3 regions of the Rhizobium sp. AB2/73 genome follow, and region 2 is predicted to be linked to each of the others. Evidence: predicted binding sites of a transcription regulator. Region 2 holds the regulator's gene; each other region holds the start of a gene.
What was found. The regulator PhoB, encoded in region 2, activates phosphate uptake and scavenging genes when phosphate is short. The targets are predictions, from matches to a motif close to TGTCATNNANCTGTCAT.
Positions count from the first base shown of each region.

Region 1: a site for PhoB is predicted at 2,964-2,980, ahead of phnF (phosphonate metabolism transcriptional regulator PhnF). Genes of this name have one in related genera too.
Region 3: a site for PhoB is predicted at 4,859-4,875, ahead of I8E17_RS19875 (acetoacetate decarboxylase). Genes of this name have one in related genera too.

Region 1 covers NZ_CP067072.1:1,167,361-1,173,901, reverse strand. Annotated here, with positions in the region: gene I8E17_RS25115 (carbohydrate ABC transporter permease) at 1-642, opposite strand, end outside; gene I8E17_RS25110 (sugar ABC transporter permease) at 639-1,523, opposite strand; gene I8E17_RS25105 (extracellular solute-binding protein) at 1,533-2,780, opposite strand; gene phnF (phosphonate metabolism transcriptional regulator PhnF) at 3,003-3,761, shown strand; gene I8E17_RS25095 (class I SAM-dependent methyltransferase) at 3,863-4,684, shown strand; gene I8E17_RS25090 (acyltransferase) at 4,815-5,981, shown strand; gene I8E17_RS25085 (cation transporter) at 6,069-6,541, opposite strand, start outside.
Region 2 covers NZ_CP067071.1:126,307-132,847, reverse strand. Annotated here, with positions in the region: gene I8E17_RS00685 (aspartate aminotransferase family protein) at 1-993, opposite strand, end outside; gene I8E17_RS00680 (GcrA family cell cycle regulator) at 1,419-1,946, shown strand; gene phoB (phosphate regulon transcriptional regulator PhoB) at 2,137-2,820, opposite strand; gene phoU (phosphate signaling complex protein PhoU) at 2,852-3,565, opposite strand; gene pstB (phosphate ABC transporter ATP-binding protein PstB) at 3,617-4,432, opposite strand; gene pstA (phosphate ABC transporter permease PstA) at 4,448-5,749, opposite strand; gene pstC (phosphate ABC transporter permease subunit PstC) at 5,779-6,541, opposite strand, start outside.
Region 3 covers NZ_CP067072.1:33,408-39,948, forward strand. Annotated here, with positions in the region: gene I8E17_RS19850 (SgcJ/EcaC family oxidoreductase) at 1-384, shown strand; gene I8E17_RS19855 (cystathionine gamma-synthase family protein) at 427-1,710, opposite strand; gene I8E17_RS19860 (class I SAM-dependent methyltransferase) at 2,049-2,828, shown strand; gene ppk2 (polyphosphate kinase 2) at 2,931-3,845, opposite strand; gene I8E17_RS19870 (3-hydroxybutyrate dehydrogenase) at 3,942-4,730, opposite strand; gene I8E17_RS19875 (acetoacetate decarboxylase) at 4,935-5,681, shown strand; gene I8E17_RS19880 (patatin-like phospholipase family protein) at 5,719-6,541, shown strand, end outside.

The DNA of each region.
Region 1 (6,541 bases), on a different replicon from region 2:
ACCCCAGAGATAGATGTTCCAGGCCCCCATGAAGGAAATCACCGAAAGGGCGGATATTGCCGGAATGACATTTGGGATGCCGATCTCGATGAATTGCCGCCACAATCCGCTTCCATCCATGCGTGCCGCCTCGAATATCGAAGCGGGAAGCGACCGGAAAGCCTGCCGCATGTAGAAGACATAGAAGCCGATATAGGGGATCGATGGGATGATCATCGCGCCATAGGTGTTGAAGGCCTGGAGCTTCACCACGGCGATATAGGTCGGAATGATCGCCAGCACGTTTGGAAAGGACATGGTGGCGATAACGAACCAGAACAGCGGCTGCCTCCCCTTGAATTCGAGTCGCCCGAAGGCAAAGCCGGCAGGCACGGAGAGAGCGAGTTTTCCGGCGGTGATCAGGGTGGCGGTCAGCATGGAATTCCAAAGCCACATCCAGATCGGATGACGGCTTGCGGCGATGGCGAAATTCGAAAGCGTCGGATTTTCCGGCCAGAAACGCATGGCTCTCGCCATGATCATGTCGTTTGGCGTGAAGGCCGCCGTCACCATCCAGACGAGCGGAAACACGGTGACGATGCAGATTGCCATGAGCACGACATGGAGCAGCAATCTGTGAAGCTTGTGACCGATATCGCTCATCTGTAGTGCACCCGCTTCTCGCTGACGCGGAACTGCAGCCAGGTGATGGCGAGCACGAGAATGATGATGATGACGGCAACGGCGCTTGCCGGCCCGAACTGGAAGAACAACAGACCCTGCTGCCACAGGAAATAGAGAAGGCTCGAGCTTCTGCCCGCCGGTCCGCCATGGGTCAGCACATCGATGACGCCGACAATGTCGTCAAGCACATGGAAGAAGGTCGTGACGCTGATGAAAAAGGCCGTCGGCGTCATCAGCGGCAGGCTTATGTCGAAGAAATGCCGCGTCGAACCTGCACCGTCGAGCTCAGACGCCTCACGCAGCTGATGCGGCAGGTTCGCGAGCGCTGCCAGCCACAAAAGCATGTTGAGGCCGAAGGTCTTCCAGAAGGTGACGAGGCTGACACAGAGGAGCGCAAGGTTCGGATCCGTATGCCAGCGCGACGGCGGAAAGCCGAAATGGCCGAGCACCTCGTTGAAGAGACCGTTGACCGGATTGAAAAGCCAGGACCAGGCAACGCCTGCCACTGAATAGGCGACGATCGTCGGCAGGAATAGGCTGCCGCGATAAAGCCCTTGCAGCGGATTCTTGCGCACCGAATGCAGCATGACCGCAAAGATCAGTGGGATGACGATCTCGGCCGGGATGAGGACGACGCAGTAAAACAGCGTATTCCACGCCGCCATGCGGAAATCTGGATTGTCGAAAATGGACGCGTAGTTATCGACGCCAACAAAGCGGACGTCTGCCGACAGCAGATTCCAGTCGACCACAGATAACAACATCGACGCTATCAGCGGGCCATAGAGGAATATCGCCACGGAAAAAACGGCTGGCCCCACGAAGAGGTAGGGGGCCAGCGATCGAAGACGAAATGGCATGATGCGAACCTATGCCGAAATCAGCCCAGCAAGCTCGTCATGAGCGCCCTTGATACCGTCGGCAACCGTCGTTTCCTTGAGCAGCATGCGCGAGACCCACTTGCGCCACACGGCCTGACCTTCGAGGCCGCGCTTGCCGGGCCAGATCGTCTCTGTGGTCAGGCCATCGCCGAGCTGAGCCGCCGCCGGCTTCATGAACTCGTTGATGAGCGGAATGTCGTGCGTCGACGTGTTGAGGTAGCCGGTCTGAGACCAAAGCGTCTGGCCTTCCTTCGATGCGCAGAATTCGAGGAAGGTTAGAGCGGCCTCCGCCTGTTCCTTGTTGCGCGTGTAAACGGCAAGGAAATTGCCGCCGCTGTTCATCTTGCGCTGATGTCCCGGAAGCCCCGGGAATTTGGTCGTGACAGCCTTTGCCGCACCGAAGGGGAAGGTGACGGCGGCGGTCGAGCTGGTCGTGCAAATCGCAAGTGCGCCGGACTGGAACGCAGCCGTCTGCTCCTTGTCGCTGACGGGAAGCCAAAGGCCTTCGTGGGCCGGGGCGCAATATTCGGTCATGCCGGCGATGGTTTCCGGGCTGTTCAGGGCCAACTTGCCATCGGGATCGATGATGAAGCCGCCGGCATTCTGGATGAAGGACTGGCTCGTCCATTCGTTGTTGGAGAGGGAGATCGGCGAGCGATAGGTCGGATGCTTGCCTTTCAGGGCCGCATCGAGCTTGCGGGCGCTTTCGTAGAGCCACTTGGTATCAGGCGTTTCCGGCAGATTGGGATCGAGGCCGGCAGCCTTCCACATGTCGCTGTTGATATAGGTGATCGGCGTCGACATCGCCCAAGGAAGACCGATGACGGCGCCGTCGATGGTGACCAGCGGCAGGACCGACGGGCGGAAATTGGCGAGGATTGCCTCTGCCTTTGCGGAATTGATCTCGCGAAGGTCGCGGGCGCCGAGCGTGCGCTTGGCGAAATAGCCGAACTTCCAGCCGGTGATCATCATGGCCGGCGGACGGCCAGCGGCGACGCTCGCGACCGCCTTGGCGGTCACGGCCTCATAGTCGCCGTCAAAACGGTTGGTAACGGTTATGCCGAGCTGCTTGGCATTGAAAGCGTCGACAACCTTCTGGAACGGCTTGTCGGAGCCCCAGGTGCTCGAAATCTCGATAGCCGCGTCGGCGGACCGGGCCTTGCCGGTCAAAGCGATCGATGTGCTGATGACTGCGGTCGTGCCCGCGATAAATTGACGACGATTAAGTCCTACCATCTTATCCTCAATATCCGAATGATTAATCAAACATTCGGATATTTACCTACCGACGGCGAGTGACATCCATATGAAGGGAAGCGTGGCTAAGCGCTAAAGCTCGAGGGTAAAATTGACTTTGGCTGCTGTTTGTTGGATTTCCGATATCGGGCACAGATTGAAAATCGATGCTGTAGCCGATATATGACATTCGAATGACATGGTTGAATTCGGAAGGCAGGCATGGAGAAGAAATTGCTGCACGGGCAATGGCAACAGGTGGAAAGCGATATTGCGGAGGATATCCTGACCGGTCGCCTGTCACCAAAGGCGCAGCTTCCGACGGAGTCCGACCTGATGGAACGTTTCGGCGTCGGACGGCACACCATACGGCGCGCCATTTCCCGTCTCGAAAGCCGGGGGCTCGTGTTGGTCGAGCAGGGGCGCGGAACCTTCGTCAGGGATAGTCGCCTCGATTATCGCCTGTCCGAACGCACGCGCTTTTCCCAGAACCTGCTCGATCAAGGCAGGGAACCGCTCGGCCAGGCCATTCATGAGGAGGTTGTCCCCGCTTCGGAATTGATCGCAGAGGCTTTGCGGCTTCCACTTGGTGAGCCGGTTTATCATATTGTCCGCCGCGGCTTTGCCGACGAGGAGCCGATCAACTATTCGCATGCTTACTATCCGGTGCGCCGTTTTCCAGGTTTCGACGAGGCGCGGCGCAGCGGGCGAAGCGTCACCGTCATTCTGGCCGAATACGGCATCCCCGACTATATCCGCCTGCGCACGGATATCGTCGTCCGTCTGCCGACAAGCGAGGAGGCAAAGCAACTCTGCCAGTCCATGTCTCAGCCGGTGGCTGTGTCGAGAAAGGTGGACGTCGATCTCAAGGGCACCCCGATTTCCTATTCGGAATCCGTCTGGCCGGGCGAGCGCGTGCAATTCTCCATCGACAACACCAGCCAGCTTCTGGACGTGCTTGCGCGCGGTGACGCGGGCTGAATAGACCGGTTCCGCGCGATTGGATCTCTTCAAAGCCTGAATGACGCGTCTGCTGCGATATGCTAGTATCGTGCTTTATCAGGCGCGCAGCGGGTGATGCGATGTTGGAGGCAGACAAGCTATTCGCTGGCTCGATTCCGGAAAATTACGACCACCACATGGTGCCGTTGATTTTCGAGCCTTACGCGGCTGATATAGCCCAGCGAGCAGCGTCCTTGCGGCCCGACGCAGTATTGGAAATCGCTGCAGGCACCGGCGTTGTCACCCGCGCATTGGCGCCGAAATTATCTCCCGGCGCAAACTACGTCGTCACCGACCTCAACCAGCCGATGCTCGATTACGCCGCTTCGCGGCAGGCTCCCGACAGCCGCATCACATGGCAGCAGGCGGATGCCCAGTCGTTGCCCTTCGAAAATGCATCCTTCGATCTCGTCTTTTGCCAGTTCGGCGCCATGTTTTTTCCGGACCGTATCTCGGCCTATCGCGAGGCAAAGCGCGTTCTGAAGCCCGGTGGACATTTCCTCTTCAACGTCTGGGACCGCATCGAAGAGAACATATTCGCGGATGATGTCACGAACGCGCTTGCCCGGATTTTTCCCAACGATCCGCCACGCTTTCTAGCGCGCACTCCGCATGGCTATCACGATGTGGATCGGATTCGCGGCGATCTCGAGAAGGCTGGTTTCTCCGAAATTGTGATTGAAACGAGGGCCGAGCAAAGCCGGGCATCTTCGCCGCGTCTTCCGGCCGTCGCTTATTGTCAGGGAACTCTGCTTCGTAACGAAATCGAAGCCAGAGAAGCGGAGAGGCTGCAGGCTGCGACCGACTATGTCGCCGCCGCAATCGAAGCCCGACACGGTAGCAGCGAAGTTGCTGCTAAAATTCAGGCACATATCATCCTGGCGACGGCTTATCCTGCCTAATGTCTGAAATATTAACTGAAGAATAACTATAATCTAAAGCAGGGTTGCCGATTTATGCATGCGGCTACGAGTCGTTATATGGTCGTGGATACCAAATGGAGATCCAGGGCAACATTCGCTGAGCTTTCCGGTGAGGTTTCATAAAGAAATACCTGAGGGACAAGATGCGGGCGGCAACGCCGGCAAATCCGCTCATATGCTCTTGAACCTTCAGGTGCTGCGCGCGCTCGCAGCCTTTTCCGTGGTCATCGCCCATGCTCTGCACGAAACAGAGATCCTTGCAGCAGCGACGGGACGTGCAGCGGTCGATGGCTCTGCCTGGAATCTCGGTTTCGGCGTCGACATCTTCTTCGTTCTTTCCGGCTTCATCATGATGCATACGGCTGCCGCCGAATTCGGCAAAAGTGGTGCTTCATTGCGCTTCTTCCTGCGGCGCTGCGCCCGCGTCGTCCCGCTTTACTGGCTGCTGACGAGTTCCCTGCTGCTCGGCGCGTTGGTGGCGCCCTCGCTGCTGGCCGTTCCCATCGGTTCCCTGCCCCATATCCTGGCGTCCTATTTCTTCATTCCGTCGGGGCGCGGCGTGGATGAGATCAGGCCGGTGCTCGCACTCGGTTGGACACTGAACTACGAAATGCTGTTTTACGTCTTCTTCGCGGCGGCACTCCTGCTGCCGATACGGTCGGGCGTCGTCTGGCTTTCGGTTCTCATGGTAGGAATGGCGCTTGTCGGAAAGCTCATCCATCCCCACCATGTCCAGATAGCGTTCTGGACGAGCCCGATCATTCTGGAGTTCCTGTTCGGTGTCTATGCCGCTCTGATTTTCCGCAGCGGTGCAAGGATCGGCGCCGGGCCGGCGCTTGGGCTGGCGGCCATCGGGCTCCTCGGCTTCGTGCACGTCTCCGCGCCCTGGAACGATGCGGTCCTGCCGCAATTCTTGCGAAGCGGCCTGCCTGCGGCTCTGCTCGTGCTCGCCGCCGCAATCGGTCCCGTTCCGCCCCAGAGGCGGCCTGTCTTTTGGGGAGTCGCTCTAGGAGACGCCTCCTACAGCCTTTATCTTGTCCATCCGTTCATCCTGCGGCCGTTGCGCGCGATCTGGATGAAGGTGATCGGGGGGACCCTTCCTCTTGGTCTGTTCATCGTCTTCGCGACGCTGGTCGCCGCCGCTTTTGCCCAGGCGCTTTTCAGATATGTCGAGAGGCCGTTTACGCGCCGCGTCCAGGGCCTCGTGTTTCGCGTCGCGCGGAGGAAGCAGGCAGCAACCGGTACTCTTTCGACGGCCGACACGGAAAGCGCTTGATTCCCTCGCGCCACATCGGATCGCAAGGTGCGCAGCTTCGTCGACTTTCTTACCGAAGTGTTCAAGGATTGGCGGGGTAGCGGCTGCTCAATCCGCCCATTCCGGATCCGTCGTAAAAGCGATAGTCAGCCAGCGGTCCGGCCCTTCGTCGCCGATCGCTTCGCCGATTTGGTCGCGGATATGGTCCCATTCCACCAGCTTTTTCGCCGGTCCATCCGGTGCAACGATGAAGTAGAGCTCAATCTGCTTGCCGCGGCCGACCCGCGCGACATAGGAGCGGTAGGATAAGAAATCGTAGCGTCGAACTATGTCGGTCGCGACGCGATCGACATGTTCCCGAAGATCCGCAGGTGTCACGAGCAGGATGTCGGCGAATGCCTGCTTGATCGTTCCGATCGGCATGGGAATGACGACGAGGCAGACGAGAGCAAGAGCGACCGGATCGACATAGGGCGACATCCACTGCAGGTTCGTTCCCTGAATGAAAAAACCGAAGATGAAGGCAAGCAGCAGCGCGCCGCTCAGGCAGCCTGTCATGATCCAGGCCTTGGCGTCCAGTG
Region 2 (6,541 bases):
CAGACCTTCACCGCGAACGTCCTCGATGATGTCAGGAAAACGATCCTTGAGCGAGGCGAGCCCCTGGCGGAAGACCAGCGAGACATCGCGCACATGCTGCAGGAAGCCTTCGGCAAGCACGATATCGAGAACGGCATTTCCGACCGCCATGGCAAGCGGATTGCCGCCATAGGTCGAGCCGTGCGTACCCGCCTTCATGCCTGAGGCGGCTTCCGCGGTCGCAAGGCATGCACCGAGCGGGAAACCGCCGCCGATGCCCTTGGCGACAGCCATGATATCAGGCTTGATGCCGGCCCATTCATAGGCGAAAAGCTTGCCAGTGCGACCGACGCCACACTGTACTTCGTCGAGGATCAGCAGCAGGCCGTGTTCGTCGCAGATCTCACGCAGCCCGCGCAGGAATTCGTTGGTGGCCGGACGGATGCCGCCCTCGCCCTGGACCGGCTCGATCAGGATTCCGGCCGTCGCATCCGTGATGGCGGCACGCACGGCATCGAGATCACCGAACTGCACTTGGTCAAAACCCGGTGCCTTAGGCCCGAAGCCCTCGATATACTTCTCCTGGCCGCCGGCGGCGATGGTCGCGATGGTGCGGCCGTGGAAGGCGCCCTCGAAGGTGATGATGTGGAACTTCTCGGGATGCCCCTTGGCGAATTGATAACGCCGCGCCGTCTTGATGGCGCATTCCAGCGCCTCGGCGCCCGAATTGGTGAAGAATACCTTGTCGGCGAAGGTCGCCTCCGTCAGCCGCTTCGACAGCTTCTCCTGACCGGGCACCTCATAAAGATTGGAGAGATGCCAGACCTTGTCGGCCTGTGCCTTCAGCTCGGCGACAAGATGAGGATGGGCGTGACCGAGCGAGTTGACCGCGACGCCGGCGGCGAAATCGAGATAGCGTTCACCACTTTCGGTCACCAGCCAGACGCCTTCACCTCGCTCGAACCGCAGGGGAGCGCGCATGTAGGTGTCATAAAGCGGCGTGGTCTCGGCCATGGCCATATCTCCTCGATCACAACTTTAAGGACCGATCGCTTCCATTTGATGAAACGGGTCCGAAAAAATCAAAAATGCCGCCTTGCGGCGGCCCGGGCACTATTGATGTTTTGCACCGCGATGTCAACAAAACTGGCATTTTGGCAGGTGCGAGATAGCGCTTGCGGGCAAAAGAGATAGGTTCGGCGGCGCCTATTGCAGAAATGCCACGCCTGGGCAGCAAGTTGGGGAAAACCTCGAAATCGATTCCTCAAGATTCTCGCGACTCTTGTCACGGAGTCAGCCTCACACTAGGTTAAAAAGCAATTGCTAGACTGCATGCGGCGGAACTAGTCACCACAATTTTAGAGCGTTTCGCGCCTCGTTCCCATGCGAGGCAATGGTGAGGGATTCTGCCATCGGAAACGCGACAGCGGAGACAGGGCATGAATTGGACAGACGAACGCGTCGAGAAGCTGAAAAAGCTATGGTCCGAAGGATTGAGCGCCAGCCAGATTGCTGCGCAGCTCGGTGGCGTGAGCCGTAATGCCGTCATCGGCAAGGTGCACCGCCTGAACCTTCCTGGCCGAGCGAAGGCAGGCGGCACGGCAACTGCGGCGCGTACGCCAAAGCGCAGTGCCGCGGCTCCTCGCGCAACGACCTACGGCTCGCGCGTCGCTACCCGCACCGTGGTCGCCCGCCAGCAGGGCGCAACCATGCTGAAGGAAGAGATCGAGATCGATTCCGTCAATGAAATTCAGTATCGCCCGGCATCGAACGTCGTCGTTCCGATCTCCCGCCGCCTCGGCCTGACGGAGCTGACGGAACGCACCTGCAAATGGCCGGTCGGGGACCCGCTGAAGGACGACTTCCACTTCTGCGGCAATGACAGCCCGGATTCGTCGCCCTACTGCACCTATCATCAGCGCATGGCCTACCAGCCGGTGCATGACCGCCGTCGCAACAACGGCTGAAAATTCCAGCAAGACAAAGAGAAACGGGCCCCTCGAGGCCCGTTTTTCTATTTCCGCCGCTCCTGCATAATTTCTTAAATCGGAATCGATTTAAGGGAAAATTATGCAGCATTTTAAGATGTTACAGCGACCTTAACGCGTCTTGAAAGACGCGTGGCGCTGTAATGGTAACACCCGAGCGGCAAGCCGCTCAGGCTTCCATGGAATAGCCCGCGCCGCGAACGGTACGGATGACATCCTGCATATTGGAGAAATTGAGCGCCTTGCGCAGACGGCCGACATGGACGTCGACAGTGCGTTCATCGACGTAGATATCGTGCCCCCATACGCCATCGAGCAGCTGCGAACGCGAGAAGACGCGGCCTGGCGAGGACATCAGGAACTCCAGCAGGCGGAATTCCGTCGGCCCCAACCGCACTTCACGGCTCTTGCGATGGACGCGATGGGTTTCGCGGTCCAGCTCGATATCGCCGCAACGCAGCACCGTGGAGAGAACCTCCGGACGGGCGCGCCGCAGCATCGCCTTGACGCGGGCCATCAGCTCCGGCGTCGAGAACGGCTTGACGACGTAATCGTCCGCGCCGGTCGAAAGCCCGCGCACGCGCTCGCTTTCCTCGCCGCGGGCCGTCAGCATGATGATCGGCAAGCGCTCCGTCTCCGGCCGCATACGCAGCCGGCGGCAGAGCTCGATGCCGGACACGCCGGGGAGCATCCAGTCGAGGATCAGGAGATCGGGAATGCGCTCCTGGAGACGCAGCTCGGCCTCATCGCCTCTGAGGATCGTGTCGACCTCGAAGCCTTCGGCCTCAAGATTGTAGCGCAGCAGAACGCTGAGCGCTTCCTCGTCTTCTACAACAGCAACTCTCGGAACCATGCGCCTATGGTCTCCTTTCTTCGCTTCCAGATTATTCCGTCACTGCGCCGACGGTGTTGGCGGTATCGTCCTTCGGGCGCTCGCCTTCCGGCTGAGCACCGGTCGCCATGTAATAGATCGTCTCGGCGATATTGGTGGCATGGTCGCCGATGCGCTCGATGTTCTTGGCGCAGAAGAGAAGATGCGTGCAGGTGGTGATGTTGCGCGGATCTTCCATCATGTAAGTGAGCATCTCGCGGAAGAGCGAGGTGTACATGGCGTCGATTTCCTCGTCACGTTCACGGATCGACACGGCCTTATCGGGCGAGCGGGTCGCGTAGACATCGAGAACTTCCTTGAGCTGGCTTAGCGCCAGTTCGGAGAGATGCTCGATGCCGCGGGCGAGACGGCGGGGAACGCCGGTGCCCTGCACGGCGATAACGCGCTTTGCGGTGTTCTTGCCGAGGTCGCCGACGCGCTCCAGATCGGAGGCGATGCGGATCGAGCCCATGATTTCGCGCAGGTCCGCTGCCATCGGCTGGCGGCGAGCGATGGTGACGATCGCCTTGTCGCCAACTTCGCGCTCGGCATGGTCAAGAACGACGTCGTCGGAGATGACCTTCTGGGCCAGGGCCGCGTCGCTGTTGACTAGCGCGCGTACGCTGTCGCTAACCATCTGCTCGGCCAGGCCGCCCATTTCGGCAATGCGGCGCGTCAGGAACTTCAGGTCTTCGTCATAGGCTGAGAGAATGTGAGTGGAGACCATTTTTCTATCCTCAAGGTGAACTGTGTGAAAGGAGCCGCGCGCCTGCCATCATCAACCAAAACGGCCCATGATGTAATCCTGCGTGCGGAAATCGTCGGGGTTGGTGAACATCTTATCGGTGTCGTTCTCCTCGACCAGGTGGCCGAGATGGAACATTGCGGTACGCTGCGAGACGCGGGCGGCCTGCTGCATGGAATGCGTCACGATGACGATGGTGAAATTCTCCCGAAGCTCGTGGATGAGATCCTCGACCTTGGCGGTTGCGATCGGATCGAGCGCCGAGCACGGCTCGTCCATCAGGATCACCTCCGGGCTGACCGCGACGGCGCGCGCGATGCAGAGGCGCTGCTGCTGGCCGCCCGAAAGGCTCGTGCCGGCATCGTGGAGCCGATCCTTCACCTCACCCCAGAGACCGGCCTTCTGCAGACTGGTTTCGACGATATGCTCGAGATCGGCCTTTGAGCGATGCAGGCCATGGATGCGCGGGCCGTAGGCGACGTTCTCGTAGATCGACTTCGGAAACGGGTTGGGCTTCTGGAAGACCATGCCGACGCGGGCGCGCAATTCCACCACGTCGATGCTGTCGTCGTAGACATCCTGATCGTCGAGCGTGATCTTGCCGGTGACGCGGCAGGTCTCGATCGTATCGTTCATGCGGTTGAGGCAGCGCAGGAAGGTGGACTTGCCGCAGCCGGAAGGGCCGATCAGGGCCGTGACCGTATTGGCGCGGATCTTCAGATTGACGTCGAAGAGCGCCCGCTTGTCGCCGTAGAACACAGAAACGTCCTGGCCGATCATCTTGTAAGGGATCGTCGTCATCTTCTTGGCCAAGGCTTTTTCGCTGGCAGCTTCCGTCATCATGTTCATTTCATGCGCCCTCCCTTACCAGCGCCGCTCGAAGCGGCGGCGCAACAAGATGGCGCCGATGTTCATCGCGACGAGGAAGAAGAGAAGGACGATGATGGCGCCGGACGTCCTTTCGACAAACGCCCGCTCGGCTTCGCTCGCCCACATGTAGATCTGCACCGGCAACGCCGTCGAAGGATCGAGCGGCGATGCCGGATAGTTGGCGACAAAGGCGACCATGCCGATCAGAAGCAGCGGCGCGGTCTCGCCGAGCGCATGGGCAAGCCCGAGGATCGTGCCCGTCAGAATGCCGGGCATCGCAAGCGGCAGAACATGATGGAAGACCATCTGCATGCGCGATGCGCCAAGACCGAGCGCCGCGCTGCGGATCGACGGCGGCACGGCACGCAAGGCGGAGCGCGTGGCGATGATGATCATCGGCAGCGTCATCAGGCTCAGTACAAGGCCGCCGACCAGCGATGCCGAGCGCGGCAGCCCCATCATGTTGATGAAGACCGAGAGACCCAGCAGGCCATAGACGATCGAGGGGACGGCAGCGAGATTGTTGATGTTGACCTCGATCAGATCCGTCAGCCGGTTCTTCGGTGCGAACTCTTCCAGATAGATCGAGGCAGCAACGCCGACCGGCAAGGCAAGTACGAGAACGGTCAGCATCAGGTAGAGCGAGCCGATCAGCGCGACACCAAGCCCGGCCGCTTCGGGGCGGCTCGAATTGCCCGACAGAAAGAGACCGCTGTTGAAGGCCTTGTGAAGCGCGCCGCTTTCGCTGAGTTGCTTCATCCATGCGACCTGGCGGTCGGAAATCTTGCGATCCTTCTCGCTGACGGTCAGATCGATCTGCCCCTTGTTGGCGGAATCGATGTTGGCGCTGGCCAGGAATGTGACGTTCTGTGTCGTCCCGATGATCGAGGGGTTGGCAACGACTCTGTCGCGCAACACGATCCTGGCGCTGTCCGACACCATCGCCATCGCCTCGCGCGCAAGCGTGCGATTGGCCGGATCGATGCCAAGCGCTTTCACCAGCGCATCGCGCACCAGCACGGGGTAATTGGCAACGATCAGCACCTTCGGATCGTTCATGCGCTTACCCGTCGGGTCGATTACCTTCTCGGTAAATTCGATCGGCAAGTTGATCGAAGTCTGGACAAAGGCGGTATAGCCTGTGCGGACCACGGTCGAGACCAGGATGATAAGGAAGACGAGACCGAAGATGACGGCGGTCATCCCATAGGCGCGAAAGCGACGCTCGGCGGCATAACGCCGCTTAATGCCGATATCTCGGTGCACAGACGCACCCGGCGTCAGACCGCGCGGCATGTTGAGCTGAGAGGAAGATACGGCGTTGCTCATTCGTATTGCTCCCTGTATCGACGGACGATGTAGAGCGCATAGACGTTGAGGCACAGCGTCAGGCAGAACAGCGTGATGCCGAGGGCGAAGGCGACGAGCGTCTGCGGCGAAGTGAACTCCAGATCGCCGGTCAGCTGATTGACGATCTTCACCGTGACCGTCGTCATCGGTTCGAAGGGATCGAGCTGCATGCGCGCGGCAACGCCTGCAGCCAGTACCACGATCATGGTTTCGCCGATCGCCCGCGACGCGGTCATCAGCAGCGCGCCGACGATGCCCGGAAGGGCGGCCGGCAGGAGCACGCGCTTGACCGTTTCCGACCGCGTGGCGCCAAGCCCGAGCGAGCCGTCGCGCAGCGAGCGCGGCACAGCCATGATGATATCGTCCGACAGCGACGAAACGTAAGGGATGAGCATCACGCCCATGACAAAGCCGGCCGTCAAAACGCTCTGCGCCTCGATGAAGCTTCTGTAGTTTCCGGTCATCAGCCCGTCGATCTCGGCGGAGATATCGCGCAGGAAGGGGCCGACTGTGACAAGAGCGAAGAAGCCGTAGACGATTGTCGGAATGCCGGCCAGAACCTCCAGCATCGGCTTGGCAATGGAGCGGACGCGAGCCGAGGCATATTCGGCCATGTAGATCGCGGCAAACAGGCCGATAGGTACGGCAAAGAGCATGGCGACGAAGCCGATATAGACCGTGCCCGCCAGGAGCGGGATCAGACCGAAAGTGCCCGAGGTCTGCGCGCCCGCGCCGGTG
Region 3 (6,541 bases), on a different replicon from region 2:
ATGACCGACGATGAAAAGGCAATCCGGAAAGTCGTGGAAACCTGGATTGCCGCAAGCAAGGCGGGTGATACGGCGACCGTCCTCGAACTGATGACGGACGATGTCATCTTCATGGTTCCCGGCCAGGAACCTTTCGGCAAGGCGACATTTGCTGCGGCTTCCAAAGGCATGGAGAGCATGAAGATGGAGGGTGCGAGCGAGATCGTCGAACTGCAGGTGCTCGGCGACTGGGCCTATATCCGCAATCACATCGACATGACGGTGACACGGCCGGGCGGCGACGCCGTGCATCGATCGGGTTATACGCTCACGCTTCTGCGCAAGGAGGCTGACGGGGAGTGGCGCCTCGCACGCGATGCCAACCTCCTGGCCGTGCGACCCTGATCTATTTCACTCCAGGTCTTTCGGCCGCGTACGTAGACTTTATCACGCGGCGTCGAGGGCAGCAGCAAGATCGGCGATCAGGTCATCGGGGTGTTCAATCCCGATCGACAGGCGGATCGTCGATTCCAGCACGCCGATGCGATGGCGTACATCCACAGGCACACCGGAATGCGTCGTCGTTGCCGGATGGGAGGCCAGCGATTCCGTGCCGCCGAGGCTGACGGCCAGCTTGAAGATCTGCAGTGCGTTCAGGAATTTGAACGATGCCGGCTGGCCACCCTTGATGTCGAAGGAGAAGGTGGAGCCCGCACCGCTGCACTGGGCGGCGAAGGTACGGCCCGTTGCCGAGGACGGATCCGTGTAGGGCAGATAGTGGATTTGCTCGACCTTCGGATGATCCCGCAGGAAATCGGCGACCGCCCGTGCGTTGCTGTTTGCCCGTTCCATGCGGATCTGCAGCGTTTCCAGCGACCGGCCGAGCATCCAGCAGGAATGCGGATCGAGCTGAGTGCCGATCGCTCCGCGCAGTGCTTTCACCTGTTTGATGACGGCTTTTGAGCCGAGAGCCGCACCCGCGATCAGATCGGAATGGCCGCCAACATATTTGGTCAGCGAATAGAGGGAGATATCGGCCCCGTGCTCGATCGGCCGCTGAAAGACCGGGCCGAGCAGCGTGTTGTCGCAGGCGATGATCGGTGTGTGTCCCTGCCTCTTGCCGATCGCATCGGCAATGCGGCGGATCATGGCGATATCGACGAGACTGTTCGTGGGGTTGGCAGGCGTTTCCACGAGAATGACCGAGACACGGCCTTTGGTCATCGCCTCCTCGGCAGCTGCCGTCACCGAGCCTTCGTTGACGCCATCGGCGAAGCCGACGGCGGCTACTCCGAGATTGAGGAATGTCTTGGCGACCAGCGTTTCCGTACCGCCATAAAGCGGCTGCGAATGCAGGATCGCATCGCCCGGTCGCGCAAAGGTGAGAAGGGTTGTTGCGATGGCCGACATGCCGGAGGAAAACAGCGCGCCGCTTTCTGCCTTTTCATAGACGGCGAGGCGATCCTCGACGATTTCGCTGTTCGGATGGTTGAAGCGTGAGTAGACGAGCCCGACGCCAGTGCCCGCCGGCGGCTCGGTGCGGCCGGAGATATAATTGAAGAAATCACGTCCGTCCTCGGCCGATTTGAAGACGAAGGTGGAGGTCAGGAAAACAGGCGGCTTGACCGCGCCCTCGGACAATTCCGGGTCGTAGCCGTAATTCAGCATCTGAGTTTCGGGATGCAGCGCATGGTTGCCGATATGCGTTTTGGACGGATGCGGCGCAGTCATGACGGTCTCCTCGGCCGATGATATGAATTTTAGACTCACATTATACATCACTTGGGATGCCGGCTCGCTATTCGTCATTATCTGCGATGCGGTTTCAGTACTGGACCCGACATAGGCCCGACTATCCAACACGCGCATAGCTATCCAAAATACGACAGAAAGGTCGCTATATCCGTGAGTGATGCTCGCCTTGACGCCGCACCGTCCCAATTTTCGAGAGCTTCCGGCTTCGCTGTTCGCGGTTCCGGCAGAAACGGGGGCGTTTCTTGATCGGCCGGTTCCAGTCGATGAGCAGGCTCGGAGGCGAAATGCATGAAGAAAACCAGTGAGGTTTACATTTGAAATCGGGCGTTCGAAAATTTGTGTTTCGTGATCTTCAGAAAATCGATGGTTACATCGACCCACCGGATGCGCTTGTCTTCCTGTCGTTGATCGAAAAACAAAGGCAGGAGAAACTTTACGGCGGCCTCGCCGAAATCGGAGTTTACTACGGGCGGTCCTATTTTTTGCTGCGCAAGATCAGCGCACCCGATGACAATGTGCTTGCGATCGACCTTTTCGACATAGAAGCGGATGGTGCGCAATATCAACGCTTCCTCGACAACGGAAGATCACTGGGCATTCCCGTTGATGAGGACCTGGTCATAACGGGCGATAGCACCGGGCTCGATCCGCAGGCCATCATCGACAAGGTTGGGCAGGTTCGTTTTTTCAGCATCGACGGAGGACATTTGCTTCGCCACATCGTTGCCGATAGCCGGTTGGCGAAGAGCGTATTGGCCGATCATGGCATCATCGCCTTCGACGATACGTTCAATCCGGCCTGGCCGGAGGTGACGATCGGTGTCTCGGATTTTCTGCGCAGAAACAGCGATAGCTTTGCCGCCTTTTGCGTGACGAAGTACAAGACCTATGTCTGCCGCCGGGATTTTCATGGGCTCTATCGAGCCGCACTTGGCAGGGCACGACATCTCCTGCCGTTTGAACATGCGGAGATGGATTTTCTTGGCTCGAAAGTTCTCAGGCTGCACAATCCCATCAACCGGAGAGTCGCCTATGAGCTTTTGCGGCGGCTGGGCTTGGGCGCCATGTCCGAATGGGCCTATCGTTCAGCCTGACCTTGAGCCGGCCTCGCGTGCTGGTGGCGAGTGACAGGGATTTCCTTTTTCAACTAATCCTTCAGAGAGGCCCGCCGGAAGCAGGCCCCTCATCGGTCCTGATCAGTAAATTTCCGGCACGTACATTTCCGGCGGTACCGGCGTGCGGTGATAGTCCGCATTGCGCATGCGTTCCGGCAGCACGATTTCCGGCTTCGGTACGCTTTCGTAGGGGATTTGAGTCAGAAGATGGGCGATGCAGTTGAGTCGCGCCCTCTTCTTGTCGACGGCATGGACGACCCACCACGGCGCTTCCGGAATATGGGTGCGCTCCAGCATCTCTTCCTTGGCCTTGGTATATTCCTCCCAATGCACGCGGCTCTGCAGGTCCATCGGCGAAAGTTTCCACTGCTTCAGCGGATCCTGGATGCGCATGTTGAAGCGGAATTCCTGTTCCTCGTCAGTGATCGAGAACCAGTATTTGATGAGGATGATGCCGGAGCGAACCAGCATGCGCTCGAAATCCGGAACCGACCGGAAGAACTCCTCCAGTTCCTCCGGCGAGCAGAAGCCCATGACGCGCTCGACGCCGGCGCGGTTGTACCAGCTGCGGTCGAACAGCACCATTTCGCCCGCGGTCGGCAGGTGCGCTGCATAGCGCTGGAAGTACCATTGATGCCGTTCGCGCTCGGTCGGTGCCGGCAATGCGACGACGCGGCAGACGCGCGGATTGAGGCGCTGCGTGACGCGCTTGATGGCGCCGCCCTTGCCCGCGGAATCGCGCCCTTCGAACAGCACGACGACCTTCAGCTTCTTGTATTGGACCCAGTCCTGCAGGCGCACGAGCTCGTGCTGAAGCCGGAAAAGTTCGCGGAAATAGACGCGGCGGTCGAGCGTCGCCTCACCTTCGCTGATAAGGCCTTCTGCGACCAGTTCGTCCAGCCGGTCCTCTTCGAGCTGCATCTCCAGCTCTTCGTCGAAGCTGTCGACGATCTCATCCTTGATACGGCTGAGCGGGTCCTGGGTTTCGTCGGTCATTGTGCGCCTCCTGCTCTGTTTTCATGTCGTTGCTGCAGCCCTGGGCTGCTGAGAGCCGGCACGGTGCTCAAGCATGTGCCGGCTATGGCTTCGGTGTTATTCGGCGGTCCAGCCGCCATCGACGGAAAGCGTCGTGCCCGTAATCTGCTTTGCGGCGTCGCTGCACAGGAACACCGCGATAGCGGCAACTTCGTCGACGGTTACGAATTCCTTCGTCGGCTGGGCGGCCAGCAGCACGTCGTGCTTGACCTGCTCCTCCGTCATGTTGCGCGCCTTCATGGTCTCGGGGATCTGCTTTTCGACGAGCGGCGTCCAGACATAGCCGGGCGCGATGGAGTTGACCGTTACGCCGTTCTGCGCCGCTTCGAGAGCGATGGTCTTGGTGAGGCCGGTAATGCCGTGCTTGGCCGAAACATAGGCTGATTTGAAAGGTGAGGCGACGAGCGCGTGTGCCGAAGACGTGTTGATGATGCGGCCCCATTTGCGCGCCTTCATGCCGGGGATGGCAGCTTTGATGGCGTAGAAGGCGGCAAGCAGGTTGATGCGGATGATCGCTTCCCACTTGTCGTCCGGAAATTCCTCGATCGGGGCAACGAACTGGATGCCGGCATTGTTGACGAGAATATCGAGGCTGCCGAAGGCTTCCTCGGCTTCACGCACCATGGCAGTGACTTCCTCACCATTCATCATATTCGCAGCGGAGTAGCGGCACTGCACGCCGAAATCAGCTTCGATGGCTGCGCGTTCCTTTTCGATCGCATCGGCATCGCCGAGGCCGTTGATCGTCACGTTCGCGCCCTCGGCGGCAAAGGCGCGGGCGATCGCAAGCCCGATACCGCTCGTCGAACCGGTGACCAGCGCATTCTTCGAAGTCAACGAACCCATGATGTTACTCCCGCAATCGCTATGAGATGGTTGGACAAGGGAAATGCTCGATATGAGCGCACACTGCCAGCCGGATATGTCGCTTTGATAACAGCGCAATTTGCTCCGAGCCGTGGGCTTTCGTCCCCTGACACTTCACTGTCATGCAACCATGCAAGTTTTCGCTCCGACGCCCGGCGATTTCCTCCAACGACGGACAATACGATGAAGGTCGAAGACATTCTGAAGCATGCCTATGCGATGCCGCTGACCAATCCTTCCTATCCTCCAGGGCCTTATCGGTTCTTCGATCGCGAATATATCATCATCACCTATCGCACCACGCGCGAGGCCCTTGAAGCCGTCGTACCGGCGCCGCTCGAAATCGACGAGCCGCTGGTGAAATATGAATTCATCCGCATGCCCGATTCCACCGGCTTTGGTGATTACACCGAGACCGGACAGGTCATTCCGGTGACCTATCGCGGACAAAAGGGCGGCTATGTCCACTCCATGTATCTTGATGACGATGCGCCGATCACCGGCGGGCGCGAGATCTGGGGCTTTCCGAAGAAGCTTGCCAGTCCGAAGATCGTCAACGAAGGCGAAGTCATCGTCGGCACGCTGCATTACGGCTGCGTTCTCTGCGCTACGGGGACGATGGGTTACAAACACAAGCCGATCGACCAGGGACCGCTTCTATCAGCTCTCTCGGAGCCGAATTTCCTGATCAAGATTGTGCCGCATGTCGATGCGACCCCGCGCATCTGCGAGCTGGTGCGCTACTATCTGACCGATATTACCATCAAGGAAGCCTGGACTTCGCCGGCCGCCCTCGATCTTCGGCCGCATGTCATGGCTGACGTCGCGCGACTGCCCGTGCTGGAAGTGGTTTCGGCTGTTCATTTTACCGCCGATCTGACGCTCGGGCTAGGCGAAGTCGTTCACGACTATCTCGCCGAGCGCAGGTAGCCGAAGCCTTATTGTTAGACCATACTGGAGACGGATCGTGCTCGAACGAAATATCAAGGCGGTAGCGCCGACCATTCCGGAAATAGCTGCGCAATATGATCGCGTTGCCCTGGTCTTCCAGGGTGGCGGTGCGCTCGGCGCCTATCAGGCCGGCGTCTATCAGGCGCTTGCCGAAGCGGGATGCGAGCCGACCTGGCTCTCCGGCGTCTCGATCGGCGCGGTCAATGCTGCGATCATCGCCGGCAACGAGCCGGGCCGGCGGTTGCAGCGTCTGGAGCAGTTCTGGCAGATCATTTCCGGCCGCAAGATCTGGGCCTATACGCCGGAAGGCGATTTCTTCCGCGATATCCGTAATCGCACCAGTTCCTGGATGACGATGACCATGGGGCAGCCCGGCTTCTTCAAGCCGCGCTTTCCCAATCCCTGGCTCGAACTGCCGGGCGCCGAGGGTGCCACCAGTTTCTATGACTCGGCAGAGCTCAAGAAGACGCTGGAGATGCTCATCGATTTCGACGTGCTGAATGACGGCAAGAAGCGTTTCAGTGTCGGCGCGGTGAATGTCCGCACCGGTAATTTCGTCTATTTCGACACCGACCATATCCGCATCGGCCCCGAGCACATCATGGCGAGCGGCGCCCTGCCGCCCGCATTGCCGGCGATCCGCATCGAAGGTGAGTATTACTGGGACGGCGGCATCGTCTCCAACACGCCGCTGCAATATCTGCTCGATCAGGAAGAGGACCGCAGCTCTCTGGTCTTCCAGGTGGATCTCTTCAGTGCCCGCGGCGTCCTGCCGCGCAGCATGCCGGATGTCCTTTCACGCCATAAGGACATCATGTATTCGAGCCGCACACGGCAGA